4 regions of the Bradyrhizobium ferriligni genome follow, and region 1 is predicted to be linked to each of the others. Evidence: predicted binding sites of a transcription regulator. Region 1 holds the regulator's gene; each other region holds the start of a gene.
What was found. Region 1 encodes LexA, which represses DNA repair genes until DNA is damaged. Its sites were predicted from a motif close to TGTTCNNNNTGTGTTCNG; they were not measured.

Region 1 (3,301 bases):
CACGTGACATCGACGGATGACGTGGCAAGGGCTTTGACCGCACTTGGTATTTGAACATTGGGAATTGAGGAGCTCTGAGCGTGGCCCTGATGCCGGTTGCCGATGCCCTGTCCGCCGTCCTCGCCGGCGCCGAACCGCTGCCGGAGGAGATGGTCGCGCTCGATGCCGCCTACCACCGCACCCTTGCGCACGACCTCGCGGCGCTGCGCACCCAGCCGCCGCAGCCGATGTCGGCGATGGACGGCTATGCGGTGCGCGCCGCCGATGCGGCTGATCTAAAGGCCCGGCTCAAGGTGATCGGCGAAGTCGCCGCCGGCCGGCCGTTCGAGCGGACGGTCGGCGCCGGCGAGGCGGTGCGGATCTTCACCGGCGGCGTGATCCCCAATGGCGCCGACGCGGTGATCATCCAGGAAGACACCGCGGTCGACGGCGACCACATCACGATCACGGAGGCCGCCAGCGTCGGGCGGCACATCCGCCCGGCCGGGGTCGACTTCCGTGCGGGCGAGGTGCTGCTCAGCGGCGGCAGCCGCCTGTCCGACCGCGCGCTGTCGCTGGCGGCCGCCATGAACTATCCGGAACTTGCGGTGCGCCGCCGCCCGAAGGTCGCGGTGCTCGCGACCGGCGACGAGCTGGTGATGCCGGGCTCGCAGCCCGGCCCCGGCCAGATCGTCTATTCCAACGGCTACGCGCTGCGGGCGCTGGCGCGCGCCGAGGGCGCCGAGACCGTCGACCTCGGCGTTGCCGCCGACACGGTGGAGGCGACCACGGCCGGCATCCGCCGGGCGCGCGAGGCCGGCGCCGATGTCCTGATCACGACAGGCGGCGCCTCGGTCGGCGACCACGATCTCGTCAAGCGGTCGCTGGAAGCCGAGGGCGTCGACATGACGTTCTGGCGGATTGCGATGCGGCCCGGCAAGCCGATGATGCATGGCCGGTTAGGGGCGATGCGGGTGATCGGCCTGCCCGGCAATCCGGTGTCGTCCTACGTCTGCGCCTTCCTGTTCCTGGTGCCGTTGATTCGGGCGCTGAGCGGCCGGAAAGTGATTCATCATCGCCGCACGAGCGCCCTGCTCGGCCGCGACCTCGCCGCCAACGACCAGCGCGAGGACTATCTGCGTGCACGGCTCGAAGCGCGCGAGGACGGCACGTTGGTCGCAACGCCAGTGACGCAGCAGGACTCGTCGCTGCTCGGGAATCTTGCTGCGGCACGGGCACTTCTCGTGCGTCCGCCGTTCGCGGCTGCGGCCGTCAAAGGCAGCGAATGCGAGATCCTGACACTGCCCGAATAAGGTTTTCGCGCCCCGCCGATTGTGCGTTGCCTGATCCGTTCACCGGAAATTAAGTGGTTGCGGAACACATATCGAACATATAGTGTCCGTTCATGATTTGTTTCGAGTACTGGTGTCTACAATCGGGAAGCCGCGTGGAAGCAGGTGCAACGAGCACATGCTCCTGAGGTCAGGCCCGCATGCAGGCCCCACCAGAAGAGTCTCGGAATCGAACGACGCTACCAACCGGGGGAATACTCGAGATGCTCACGCGCAAACAGTACGAACTTCTGCGTTTCATCAATGAACGTCTGAAAGAGGCCGGCGTACCGCCCTCCTTCGACGAGATGAAGGATGCGCTCGACCTGCGCTCGAAGTCCGGTATCCACCGCCTGATCACTGCGCTGGAGGAGCGCGGCTTCATCCGCCGCCTGCCGAACCGCGCCCGCGCCATCGAGGTCATCAAGCTGCCCGAACTCTCGGCCGGCGGCGGCAACGGCCGCCGCGGCTTCACGCCCAGCGTCATCGAAGGCACCCTCGGCCGGCGCGCCAGCACGCCGCCGATCGCCGAGGACGACGGCAACCGTCCGGTCGCGGTCCCCGTGATGGGCCGGATCGCCGCCGGTACGCCGATCGAGGCGCTGCAGACCCGCAGCCACACCATCAGCGTGCCGCCCGACATGCTCGGCGCCGGCGAGCACTATGCGCTCGAGGTGCGCGGCGACTCGATGGTCGATGCCGGCATCCTCGACGGCGACATGGCGCTGATCCAGCGCAACGACGTCGCCAACACCGGCGACATCGTGGTGGCGCTGATCGACGAGGAGGAAGCCACCCTGAAGCGCTTCCGCCGCCGCGGCGCATCGATCGCGCTCGAGCCGGCCAACACCGCCTATGAAGTGCGCATCCTGCCGCCGAACCGGGTCCGCATCCAGGGCAAGCTGATCGGCCTTTATCGCAAATACTGAATTGCAAATACTTGCGGCGGCCGGGAACGAGCAACACGTCGGATCGTTCCTTGCATGATAGTGTAGCGTACGGCCTGCCCGATGCGCTCCGATACCTCTCGCGCAGCGTCGCGTGTTTGTGATCGGAGGCGGTCTCGGACCAGTCGTACAATCGCCCAGAAACGAGCAGAAGCTCGTTCGCTATCGTCCACTCTGGTAGAGGCCCTAATGCCTCAAGGAGAGGCACGGGTCGCTACCTCGAAATGAGGAGCCATCCGATGTGTGACTATAGTCTGCACGCCGTGGCATCGCGCCCCGCCATTGTCGGAGAGACGCTGATCACGACGACGTTCCGCGGCACGTCGACCCGCGGCTTTGCTTCGGAGAACGATCCCACTGTCGCGGTCTGCATGCTGCCGGGCACCGAGCTCGCTTTCGCCGAGAACGTTCGCTACGACAGCCGCTGGATCTGGACCAAGACGCTGAACTATCGCGTCGGCGTGTTCAACGAAGTCGAGCCCGACGTGCCTGATCGGCATCATGACGCGGTCGAATTCCCCGACGGCAGCCATGTCCTGGTGACCCAGCTGGTCGAGGGACAGCGCGTCAGCGTGCTGCAATTGCCGGCGCTGCATCCGCCGGTCGAGCAGAAGCCAAAGGTTGTGGAGCGTCGGCCCTCCGCATTCGCAACGCTGTTTTTGGGTTGAGCGCATCGTCGCCGCGGAATGAGCTGTTCGGCGGCGGATGACCTAAGCAATTTCGGGCGACCCCGGACTCCCGCTTCCGGGGCGCAGGAGGAGGTTTGCGTCGGCCGGCGCCTTGGCGCATCATCGGGCACGGAGGACGTGCGCGGTGGTCGATAAGGTCACATGGCAAAAGGCTGGACGCGTCACGGAACCGGGCCGCTACATGTTCCGGTTCGGTTGGCTGACGGTGACGGCCGACGACCTGAAAGTCTGGGAGCAATTTCCCGAGGCTTCCTTCACCCTCGTCAAGAAGCCCGACGCCGGCCCCGATTCCGACGAATACCATCTCGGCCTGTTCGAGCTGCCGAGCGGCCCCTCACCGGACCACCGCTAATCA
Region 2 (3,301 bases), on a different contig from region 1:
CCCCAGCACCGGCCTCCGGCCCCCAGAGGTGCTGGGGCCGTTCTTTTGAGCCTCCGCCATAGGGCACGGCTGCTGACTGACATACGCTAAAGCGCCGTCGGGAACCGAGGTGTAACGTTTGAACATTATGTTCAGAACCGATTTCGATGGCATCGAGTACAGCCTTTTAGGCTTAGCGGGAATATCGCTCGTTGCCTTCATCGTCAGCTTAGGCTGGCTTCTGATCGGCTGAGTTGTCGTACCTCATGGATGAGACTCAAACTTGGCCTCAGTGTTCTCTCGGCGCTGAGGCTGTTTTCGTTGGGTGCTGTTCCGCTAGACTCGTAAAAGTTGAGTCCCTCTCTATACTTACCGCCGCGTGAGCGGCAACATTGGCGTGAAAGAGATCGAGCGCCTAATTCAGAAGCTCGAAATCGATAAGGAAATCCTTGCCGATCAGGAAGGGCACGAAAACGAAGAGGCCGCCAACTGAGGCGGCCTTCTGGGAGAGCTAAACAATGAACTCTAGATTGCTTCGAAAGTACGGAAGGATCGTGGTGGCTAGCTGGCTAACGATCATGGCTGTTGGGACGGTTGCGCTGTGGGCGCACGTTAGCCATTGAGAGTTCGCCAACTGAGGCGGCCTCTCACTCACTTCTCTTGATGCTCAAGTCGGATCACGAAGCGTTCGCCGCTCCACAGTTCGATATCGTGGGCGTCTATGAGCTGCTTAGCCCAAATAATGGCGTCGCTATCGTCGGCGCACTTGAACGCGCGGGACGCGATAAAGTGGCCGTCTTGCCCAAGCGTATACGCCCGGTATTCGTTCATTTGGGCGAGTTGATCTTCAGATGTAGGGGGAGGAGATCGACGGTGCATCGGGCAGCCCTCCTAGATTGGAGCCCTTGGACCGGGGGACGTCAGCCACTCTGTCAAATGAGCGGTGGTCTCGTTGTGCCGCGCCTTTTTAAGTAGTGCTTCCCGCTCTCGACTTGGGGGAAGTTTTCTAGCTCGTTGGCGTAGCTCTCTGGCTTCCTGGGTGAGACGTTCTTCAAGGGGGAGAATCTGAGCAACCCTGCGTCGTCGCTTCATGACACCTACCTCGTCTTACTCACGGGTCCTAACCGTTGGGTGTGAGTTCCACGAATCTTAATATGCCGATGGACGGCGGTCGGTTCCAAAGTGAACATTCGAGATTGCGCGATTTAGGAACTCCGTTCACCCACGGAGAATCCCGGATTTGGGACTAGACCTCCTGATCTAGATCAATCTGAGAACAGATGGCGTCCCATGGAAATTGATGGGGCCAGAACATCCAATGGCCGCCTCGGTAGTCCTACTGAGAACAACGGCCAAGCTACGGTTTCCGTTCGCTTAATCCGAATTAGGACACTCCGAAAATCAACTTAGGACACGGGGGCTTAAATACGGACAGCACCTCATTGCCTGAAAGAACATATTGCGAACATAGAACAAACGTGGTACGAGGTTCCTATCAACAACGCATTCCACCCGCTCTCATCGCCCGTTTTTCCCGCTAGCGAATCCCCGCCATAAGGAGCACATCCCAAATGTCCGCTACTGCACTGCGTATCGTCGAAGGATCCTCCATGGACAAGTCCAAGGCCCTCTCAGCCGCGCTCTCCCAGATCGAGCGCCAGTTCGGCAAGGGCTCGGTGATGAAGCTCGGCAAGAACGACCGGTCGATGGATGTCGAGACGGTGTCGTCGGGGTCGCTCGGGCTCGATATCGCGCTCGGCGTCGGCGGTCTGCCGAAGGGACGCGTCGTCGAAATCTACGGGCCGGAATCCTCGGGCAAGACCACGCTGGCGCTGCACACCGTGGCGGAAGGCCAGAAGAAGGGCGGCATTTGCGCCTTCATCGACGCTGAACACGCGCTCGACCCGGTCTATGCGCGCAAGCTCGGCGTCAACATCGACGAGCTCTTGATCTCGCAGCCGGACACCGGCGAGCAGGCGCTGGAGATCTGCGACACGCTGGTGCGCTCCGGCGCGGTCGACGTGCTGGTGGTCGATTCGGTTGCGGCGCTGGTGCCGAAGGCCGAGCTCGAGGGCGAGATGGGCGATGCGCTGCCGGGCCTGCAGGCGCGCCTGATGAGCCAGGCGCTGCGCAAGCTCACCGCCTCGATCAACAAGTCCCACACCATGGTGATCTTCATCAACCAGATCCGCATGAAGATCGGCGTGATGTACGGCTCGCCGGAGACCACCACCGGCGGCAACGCGCTGAAGTTCTATGCCTCCGTTCGCCTCGACATCCGCCGCATCGGCGCGATCAAGGAGCGCGACGAGGTGGTCGGCAACACCACCCGCGTCAAGGTGGTGAAGAACAAGCTGGCGCCGCCCTTCAAGCAGGTCGAGTTCGACATCATGTATGGCGAGGGCGTCTCCAAGATGGGCGAGATCCTCGACCTCGGCGTCAAGGCCGGCATCGTCGAGAAGTCGGGCGCCTGGTTCTCCTATGACAGCCAGCGGCTCGGTCAGGGCCGCGAGAATTCCAAGGCATTCCTGAAGGCGAACCCCGACATCACCGCCAAGATCGAAGCCGCGATCCGGCAGAACTCCGGCCTGATCTCCGAACAGATCCTCGCTGGCACTCCCGAACGCGACGCCGAAGGCGAGGAGCCTGCCGACGAGTAAGCCGCAAGGCTCAATCATTTCGCTGGAAGCGGGCGCTGAGGACGTTGAGTTGCCGACGTCTTCGGCGCCCGTTTCGCTTTGTGCCTGGCGTCGAGAGAGTTGAGCGGATGAAACGCCTGATCCTGACCAGCCCGTCCGGCCTTAGCCTCGCGCGTTCGGGGCTCACCGAGATCGCTATTACATCCGGCTTTCGGTTTGTTGGTGGACCGCTGCCGCCGCCAGGAGAGCTTGAGGCTTACTTCGGATTACGGTCGGACCAGGATTCAGTCGGACATTGGTCGCACTGGAGCTCACAGAGCCAGTGGCCTCAGGATGCCCGTGCGCGCCGGCATCTCGCACTGATCGAATTCTGCGAACCTTACGAGATTATCGAGCTTTGGTTCGATCCGAACCCAATGGATCAATTGCAGCTGATTTGGTTGCTCGATCATTTCCGGGCCTACCCGGCGATGGCGGCCAAGCTGAAATTGCGCCTGGTCGCGTTCGATCTGTCGATGATGCACGAGACATGGCGCGGATGGAACGAGGTGCCGCTGATCAACATACGGCCTGCCGACCTCGAGACTGCAAGTCTCTGTTGGCAGGCGTATCGAGCGGCAACGCCCGAGGCCTGCTTCGATACGCTGCATCGAGACCTCAGCGGCTTTCCCTTGCTGAGGCCG
Region 3 (3,301 bases), on a different contig from region 1:
GCCGTCGAGATCGGCAAGCGTGCGCGCCACCCGCAGCACGCGATGATAGCCGCGCGCGGTGAGGTGCATGTTGTCGGCAGCTTCGCGCAGCAGCTTCTGCCCATGCGCGTCGGGCTGCGCGATGGTCTCGAGCAGCGAGCTCGGCGCTTCCGCATTGGTGCGGACATGCGGCATGCCGGCAGCCGCATAGCGCGCGAGCTGGATGTCGCGCGCGGCCGCGACGCGGGCGGCAACCTCAGCCGATCCCTCCGCCGGCGGCGGCAGGATCAGATCGGCCGCGGTCACGGCGGGCACCTCGATCCGCAGATCGATGCGATCCATCAGCGGGCCGGAGATCCGCATCTGGTAGTCGGCGGTGCAGCGGTCGAGCCGGCCGCGCTTGCAGGAATAGCCGGGCTCATAGGCATGGCCGCAACGGCACGGGTTCATGGCCGCGACCAGCATGAAGCGCGCCGGATAGGTGACGCGGTGGTTGGCCCTGCTCACCGAAACCTCGCCGTTCTCCAGCGGCTGGCGCAGCGAATCCAGCACACGCGGATCGAACTCCGGCAGTTCGTCGAGGAACAGCACGCCCTGATGCGCGAGCGAGATCTCGCCGGGCTTGGCGCGCATGCCGCCGCCGGTCAGCGCGGCCATGCTGGCGGAATGATGCGGGCTGCGGAACGGGCGTCGCGCGGTCAAGGCGCCGTCGCGGATCTCGCCGGCAACCGAGGCGATCATCGAGACTTCGAGCAGCTCCGACGGCGACAGCGGCGGCAGGATCGAGGGCAGTCGCGCCGCCAGCATCGATTTGCCGGCGCCGGGCGATCCGATCATCAACAGATGATGACCGCCGGCGGCGGCGATCTCAAGCGCGCGTTTCGCGCTCTCCTGGCCCTTGATGTCGCGCAGGTCCAAAAGCGTTTCCTCGCGCGCCTCGTTCTGGTCTTGCACCTTCGGCTGCGGGCGCGACAGCACCTGCGTGCCCTTGAAGTGGTTGGCGATCTGGATCAGCGAGTGTGCCGCGATGATCTGGATGTCCGGACTGGCCCAGGCGGCTTCCGAGCCGCAGGCGGCCGGGCAGATCAATCCCTCATCGCGCGAATTGGCGCCGATTGCCGCGGGCAGCACGCCCGCCACCGGCGCGATCGAGCCGTCGAGCCCGAGCTCGCCGAGCACGGTGAAGCCGTTCAGCGCATCCGGCGGGATCGCGCCGATCGCCGCCATCAGGCCGAGCGCGATCGGCAGGTCGTAATGGCTGCCCTCCTTGGGCAGGTCGGCGGGTGCGAGGTTGACGGTGATGCGGCGGGCGGGAAGCGCGAGGCCGGAGGCGATCAGCGCCGAACGCACGCGTTCGCGGGCTTCCGACACCGCCTTGTCGGGCAGGCCGACGATCGCGAACGCGGGCAATCCCGGCGCGACCTGCACCTGCACGTCGACCGCGCGGGCCTCGATCCCCTCGAATGCGACGGTGGAAACGCGCTGAACCATGCTGCCCCTATCTTCCGCAATCGAGGGTAGCGGAACCCGGCGGCGAGCGCAAGAACATTACAAGAACATTCGCCGCGCCGAGGGCTGATCGTCCGGTACCACTTCACCGCGCGGCGCATCCGCTTCGGGCCGGTGCGGAAGCGTATGGCGTCGCTCGCGATGACACGTGTTTCTCGCGATCGAACACGGCTCGCGTCGTCGACAACTGCAAGAATCATTTTCAAGAATCATTCCAGCACGCACGAGCATCGCGCTTATTGTCGCAGCGTGTCGTCGATTTCCTTGCTGTTTCAGCGATCGCACGCTGATCGCGCGCGCGGTCTCGATCTATTCCAACTGCCGAGGTCTGTACTCGCGAGCCCCGCGCTGTAGAGCCGGATCACAAATCCATCCAGGCTGACATCAGGGGCGCCTTCGCGTGATCGATCGACTTGCTTCGCATTCCACCCGTCAACATCCGCGACTGCGAACGATCGGTCTATGTACCGCCGCCGTCCTTGCCGCAGGAGTCACGATCGAACGCGCCGACGCGCAATCGGAACTACCGCCGGTGAGCGTGGACGCGCCGCAGCAGCGCGCGACAGCTCCGAATGCAAAACCGGTTCGTCGTCCGGTGACCGCACGCCCGAGCCGCGCCAACCGCGTGGCTCGATCCCAGCAGGCGACGCCGCCGGCGGCGGCACGATCCGGTGCCGGCGCCGGTGAGCGCGCCGGCGGTCCGGTGGTCGGGTTCGTTGCCACGCGTTCGGGCACGGCGACCAAGACCGACACGCCGTTGATCGAAATCCCGCAATCGATCTCGGTCGTCACGACGGAGCAGATCAGGAATCAGGGTGCGGAATCGGTGGGCGCGGCATTGCGCTACACCGCAGGCGTCAGTGGCGACGTGAATGGCGGCTCGGACACCCGCTTCGGCGGCTTGCAGATCCGCGGCTTCGACATGACGATGCCGGGCCTCTATCTCGACGGCCTGCGGCTGCCGAGCAGCAACTATGTGCACTTCCTCGGGCTCGATCCGTACGGCGCCGAGCGCCTCGAAGTCCTGAAGGGACCATCCTCGGCGATGTTCGGCGGCAGCGGCACCGGCGGCATCCTCAATTATGTCAGCAAGCTGCCGACCGCGCGCGAGTTCGGGGAAGTGTCGCTGTCCGGCGGCAGCTTCAACCGCTATCAGGGCGAGTTCGATATAGGCGGCCGCGCCAACAAGGAAGGGACGGTGCTGTGGCGCCTGACCGGCGTCGCGCGCGATGGCGAGACCCAGGTCGACTACACCAAGGACAATCGCGTCTTCATCGCGCCCGCCGTCACCGTGAAGCCGAACGAGGACACCACGATCACCTTCCTCGCGAATTACCAGAAGGAACGCACCGGCTGGGGCCTGCAATTCCTGCCGCCGTCCGGCACCGTCTGGGCCAATAACGGCCGCTACATTCCGAACACGCGCTTCGTCGGCGAACCCGGCTTCAACCAGTTCGACACCGAGCAATCTTCGGTCGGCTACATGCTGTCGCACGACTTCAACGAGGCGCTGACCTTCCGCCAGAACCTGCGCTATTCGTGGATGCACAACGAGCAGAAGAGCTTCTACGGCACCGGCTATGCGTCGGCCGCCGACGAAGCCGCGGGCCTATTGTCGCGCGGCGGCGCCGGTGGCAGCTCGACGATCGATTCCTTCGCGGTCGACAACCAGCTGCAGGGCAAGTTCGTCACCGGCATGCTGAGCCACACGACGCTGTTCGGCGTCGACTACCGCAACACCTCGTTCCGAGACATGGCCTCCAGCTACAGCACCGGCAAGCTCAACGTCTTCGCACCGGTCTACACCAACAGC
Region 4 (3,301 bases), on a different contig from region 1:
TGAGGCACGCCACCGCCAGCCCCGTCAATCCGCCTCGACGATCGGCACGACGATCCGGGACATCGTCTACGGATCGCCGTCGCCGCGCGCCGGCGAATTTCGGCTTGATCGTGCCGAGCAAGCTGACCAGACCGGATAGCCGCGAAGCCTTGCGGTTCGTCTCTTGAAACGAGCCGAATGCAGGCGCAGGGATGATCGGAGAGTCTCCCGAGGGGATGTCGGGAGCAGTGGTCGAACGGCCTTCGCCGGATGGCTGGCGGTCGTCGCAGTCCTCGCGCGTCACGCCGGGGAGCTCGAGATCAACGCCGTCGGGATGGTCGATTGCGGTGTCCGCACCTGGATGGCGCGTGTCGGATGCAACAGCGTTCAATCGTTCCGTTTCCTGTGGATCGAGTCTTTGCTCGATGCGGGCGGTTTCAAGCGAGCGCCACAGCGAGAGTCCCGAATCGGTGATCTGCAGGCCCGCATCGTTGATCGATGCCCATCCCGATTGGAAGACGTCGGCGTCGCCAAGCTCGGACGGCCGCTTCGACTGCGTGGCTTCATCGCCGGCCGCGATCATGCGCTTGACCTCGCGGCTGACCTCGTCGATCGCGATCCGCTCCCCGGGCCTTGCGGCCAGCACACTCAGGATCGCCAGATTGAACCTCATGCGGCGCCTCGCGATGCCGATCAACCGGCCGTGCGGCCGTTCCTCTCCCGTCAGGCGACGTGCAAGCCTCAGCGGGGTCGAAGCGGATCAATCATGCCGGCACGGACGTCGGTCAGTCAGGGAGTCGAGCAAGTGTACCGGCTCCCCAAGGGGCAAACAATCCGGCACCAGACCTACGACAGATGGATAAGTCGCTCCGCAAACGAGACGCGTCGGGATCGCGTTCGCTGTAGCGCCTCAGAGAAACTCGCGAAGCCTGGAGAGCTCGATCACGTGCTCGGGTGACAGCACGTCGGGGACGAGGGGAGGCTGCGACTTGGTCCGGATCTCGTAAAGATGTCGCGTCTTCTCGGGCTTGCCCATGAAATCCCGAATGCATTGGTCGAGCGTTCCGTTGACGACCATATAGGGCGCGCGATCCTCTCGCCTCGCGTTGTTGAGAGAAGGCCATTTGTAGAGGTGGGCCGCAGCTTGGAAGTCCACCTGATGAGATTGGTCGGTCATTGCAAAATATCTAGCCGAAAAAGCCCTGCGCGGCAAAGTCAGCCGGCTGATGCGTGAGCTGGTGCGGCAATACGCGCAAGCTGCGTGCGGTCGTCCATCGCAGAAGCCGCCGTCATGCATCTCGAACGATCCGCCGATATGCCCTGCGTCGATGCCTCGCAGCAACTCCCGCTTCGATCTCCCGCAGGCCGAGATCGGTGGCGATGGGGCGAGGCCGGCTGAAGGAAGAGCCGGCCGACTCCCTCGCGCGGCACGCGCGCGCAGTGGCGGCGCGCGTTGACGACCTCGCTCGTTCGCGGCGCCAGCAGCCGCGACGACGCGTGCTGGATTGACTCGATTCCAGAATGTTCCTATTTTGTTCTATTGTCAATTTCCGCGTCCGGAGACGGGCGGCTTCGGTCAGGTCAGGGATGAACGGGTCGAGATGGCAGCCGCGGCCACCATCCTTCATGCGGACCTCGATGCATTCTACGCATCGGTCGAGCAACTGCTCGAGCCGTCGCTACGCGGCAGGCCGATCGCCGTCGGGGGCGGGGTTGTGCTGGCGGCGTCCTATGAGGCCAAGGCCTTCGGGGTGCATGGCGGCATGTCGGGGCGGGAAGCGCGTCAACTGTGCCCGCAGCTCGTTTTCGTCGGCGGCCATTTCGGCGATTACCAGCGGCTGGGCGACGCGGCCATCAAGGTGATCGGCGACTTCACGCCGCTGGTCGAGCGAATTTCGATCGACGAGGCGTTTGCGGATGTTGCCGGCTGCACGCACCTGTTCGGAACGCCTGCCGAAATAGCCGCGTCGATCCGGTGGCGCGTGCGCAGCGAGCTCGGCCTTCCGATCTCGGTCGGCGTCGCCCGCACCAAGCATCTGGCGAAGATCGCCTCGCAGGTCGCAAAGCCCGACGGACTTGTCGTCGTTGATCCCGACGCCGAGCTAAGCTTCCTTCACGAATTGCCGGTTGAGTTGATGTGGGGGGTAGGGCCGGTCACCAGGACCCGGTTGGACGCGATCGGCGTGGCGACGATCGGTCAGCTCGCCAAATTGTCGGAACGGTCGCTGACGCATTTGCTCGGTCCGGCAGCGGGCGAGAAACTCGCCGCGCTGGCCTGGAATCGCGATCCGCGACAGCTCAAGCCACACCGGCGCGCGCGATCGGCGGGAGCACAATCGGCACTTGGCCGAAAGCCTGCGATCGAGCGAGTCATCCGGCCAACGTTGCTTCATCTCGCCGACCGCGTCGCCACGCGGCTTCGGGCGAAGTCACGGCCTGGACGAACCGTGACGGTGCGCGTCCGCTTCGCCGATCTGAAGTCGGTGACGCGCTCGATGACGCTCGATGCGCCGGTGTGCACGACCATCGTCCTGGCCCGGCTCGCCGAGAATCTGGTGCGCGCTGCGCTTGCCGCCCATCCCGGCGAGAAGATCATCTCGCTGCTGGCGATCTCGGTGTCGCATCTCGAGGAGCATTGGGATCTTGCGCTGGAGCTTCCACTCGGACTGGCGGATGAAGCGCTTCGCCCTGGAAGCCCGACAGGGATGGCCCGCTGGGCGGCGGACCGTGCGATCGACAAGATCCGCGATCGCTTTGGCTGGGAGGCGATCGGATACGGTTCAGCTGCGCTGGAGGCGGTTCATTCGGTGCCCGATGCGTTTCGCAAGCTTGCCGAGAGAGACCTCTAGCGCTCGCCGGTTCACGTACCGGTCACCGCATTAAGAAAAGGCAATTTGGAATCGCGCGCTTGTGAGTGGCGACCCCGTGCCGTCGGCTTATTTTGAGCCTGCGGAGGGACAGCCATGAAGCACAGCGCCGAACTGATCCAGACGATGCGCGATGCGTTGGATGCGGTCATGACAAGCGTGCCGGCGGATCAATCCGTGTTCGGTCTCAAGGCCGCTGTTGCGGAATGCATCCTGCGCGCCGCAGCTCACGGCCAGACATCGTTCGACGGGCTCGTGACGTCCGCATCCGATCAGCTTCAATCGATCATCTCGATGCTGACCTAGGCGATCGGGAGGCGCGCGCCATCGCTCACACCTTGCCGCGCGGAGCGATGATGACGCAATCGCTCGGGCCGACGGTTCTCTCAGGGCAGCGATACGACCCGTAGATTGTTGGTCGTTCCCGCTTGTCCAAAGGGAATGCCGGCGACCAC

Region 2: the regulator LexA is predicted to act here: its motif matches at 1,430-1,447, upstream of recA (recombinase RecA).
Region 3: the regulator LexA is predicted to act here: its motif matches at 1,521-1,538, upstream of AC1VNY_RS12425 (YifB family Mg chelatase-like AAA ATPase).
Region 4: the regulator LexA is predicted to act here: its motif matches at 1,502-1,519, upstream of dinB (DNA polymerase IV).

What each region holds. Positions count from the first base shown of each region.
Region 1 is NZ_JBXEJO010000048.1:36,708-40,008, forward strand. Features, by position in the region: gene AC1VNY_RS26585 (HAD family hydrolase) at 1-54, shown strand, start outside; gene AC1VNY_RS26590 (molybdopterin molybdotransferase MoeA) at 81-1,292, shown strand; gene lexA (transcriptional repressor LexA) at 1,535-2,239, shown strand; gene AC1VNY_RS26600 (hypothetical protein) at 2,497-2,925, shown strand; gene AC1VNY_RS26605 (hypothetical protein) at 3,071-3,298, shown strand; gene AC1VNY_RS26610 (ComEC/Rec2 family competence protein) at 3,295-3,301, opposite strand, start outside.
Region 2 is NZ_JBXEJO010000004.1:41,110-44,410, forward strand. Features, by position in the region: gene AC1VNY_RS03160 (hypothetical protein) at 631-858, opposite strand; gene recA (recombinase RecA) at 1,551-2,639, shown strand; gene AC1VNY_RS03170 (hypothetical protein) at 2,747-3,301, shown strand, end outside.
Region 3 is NZ_JBXEJO010000017.1:46,859-50,159, reverse strand. Features, by position in the region: gene AC1VNY_RS12425 (YifB family Mg chelatase-like AAA ATPase) at 1-1,470, opposite strand, end outside; gene AC1VNY_RS12420 (TonB-dependent siderophore receptor) at 2,021-3,301, shown strand, end outside.
Region 4 is NZ_JBXEJO010000019.1:53,978-57,278, forward strand. Features, by position in the region: gene AC1VNY_RS13590 (hypothetical protein) at 1-652, opposite strand, end outside; gene AC1VNY_RS13595 (hypothetical protein) at 890-1,321, opposite strand; gene dinB (DNA polymerase IV) at 1,581-2,828, shown strand; gene AC1VNY_RS13605 (hypothetical protein) at 2,943-3,152, shown strand; gene pyk (pyruvate kinase) at 3,233-3,301, opposite strand, start outside.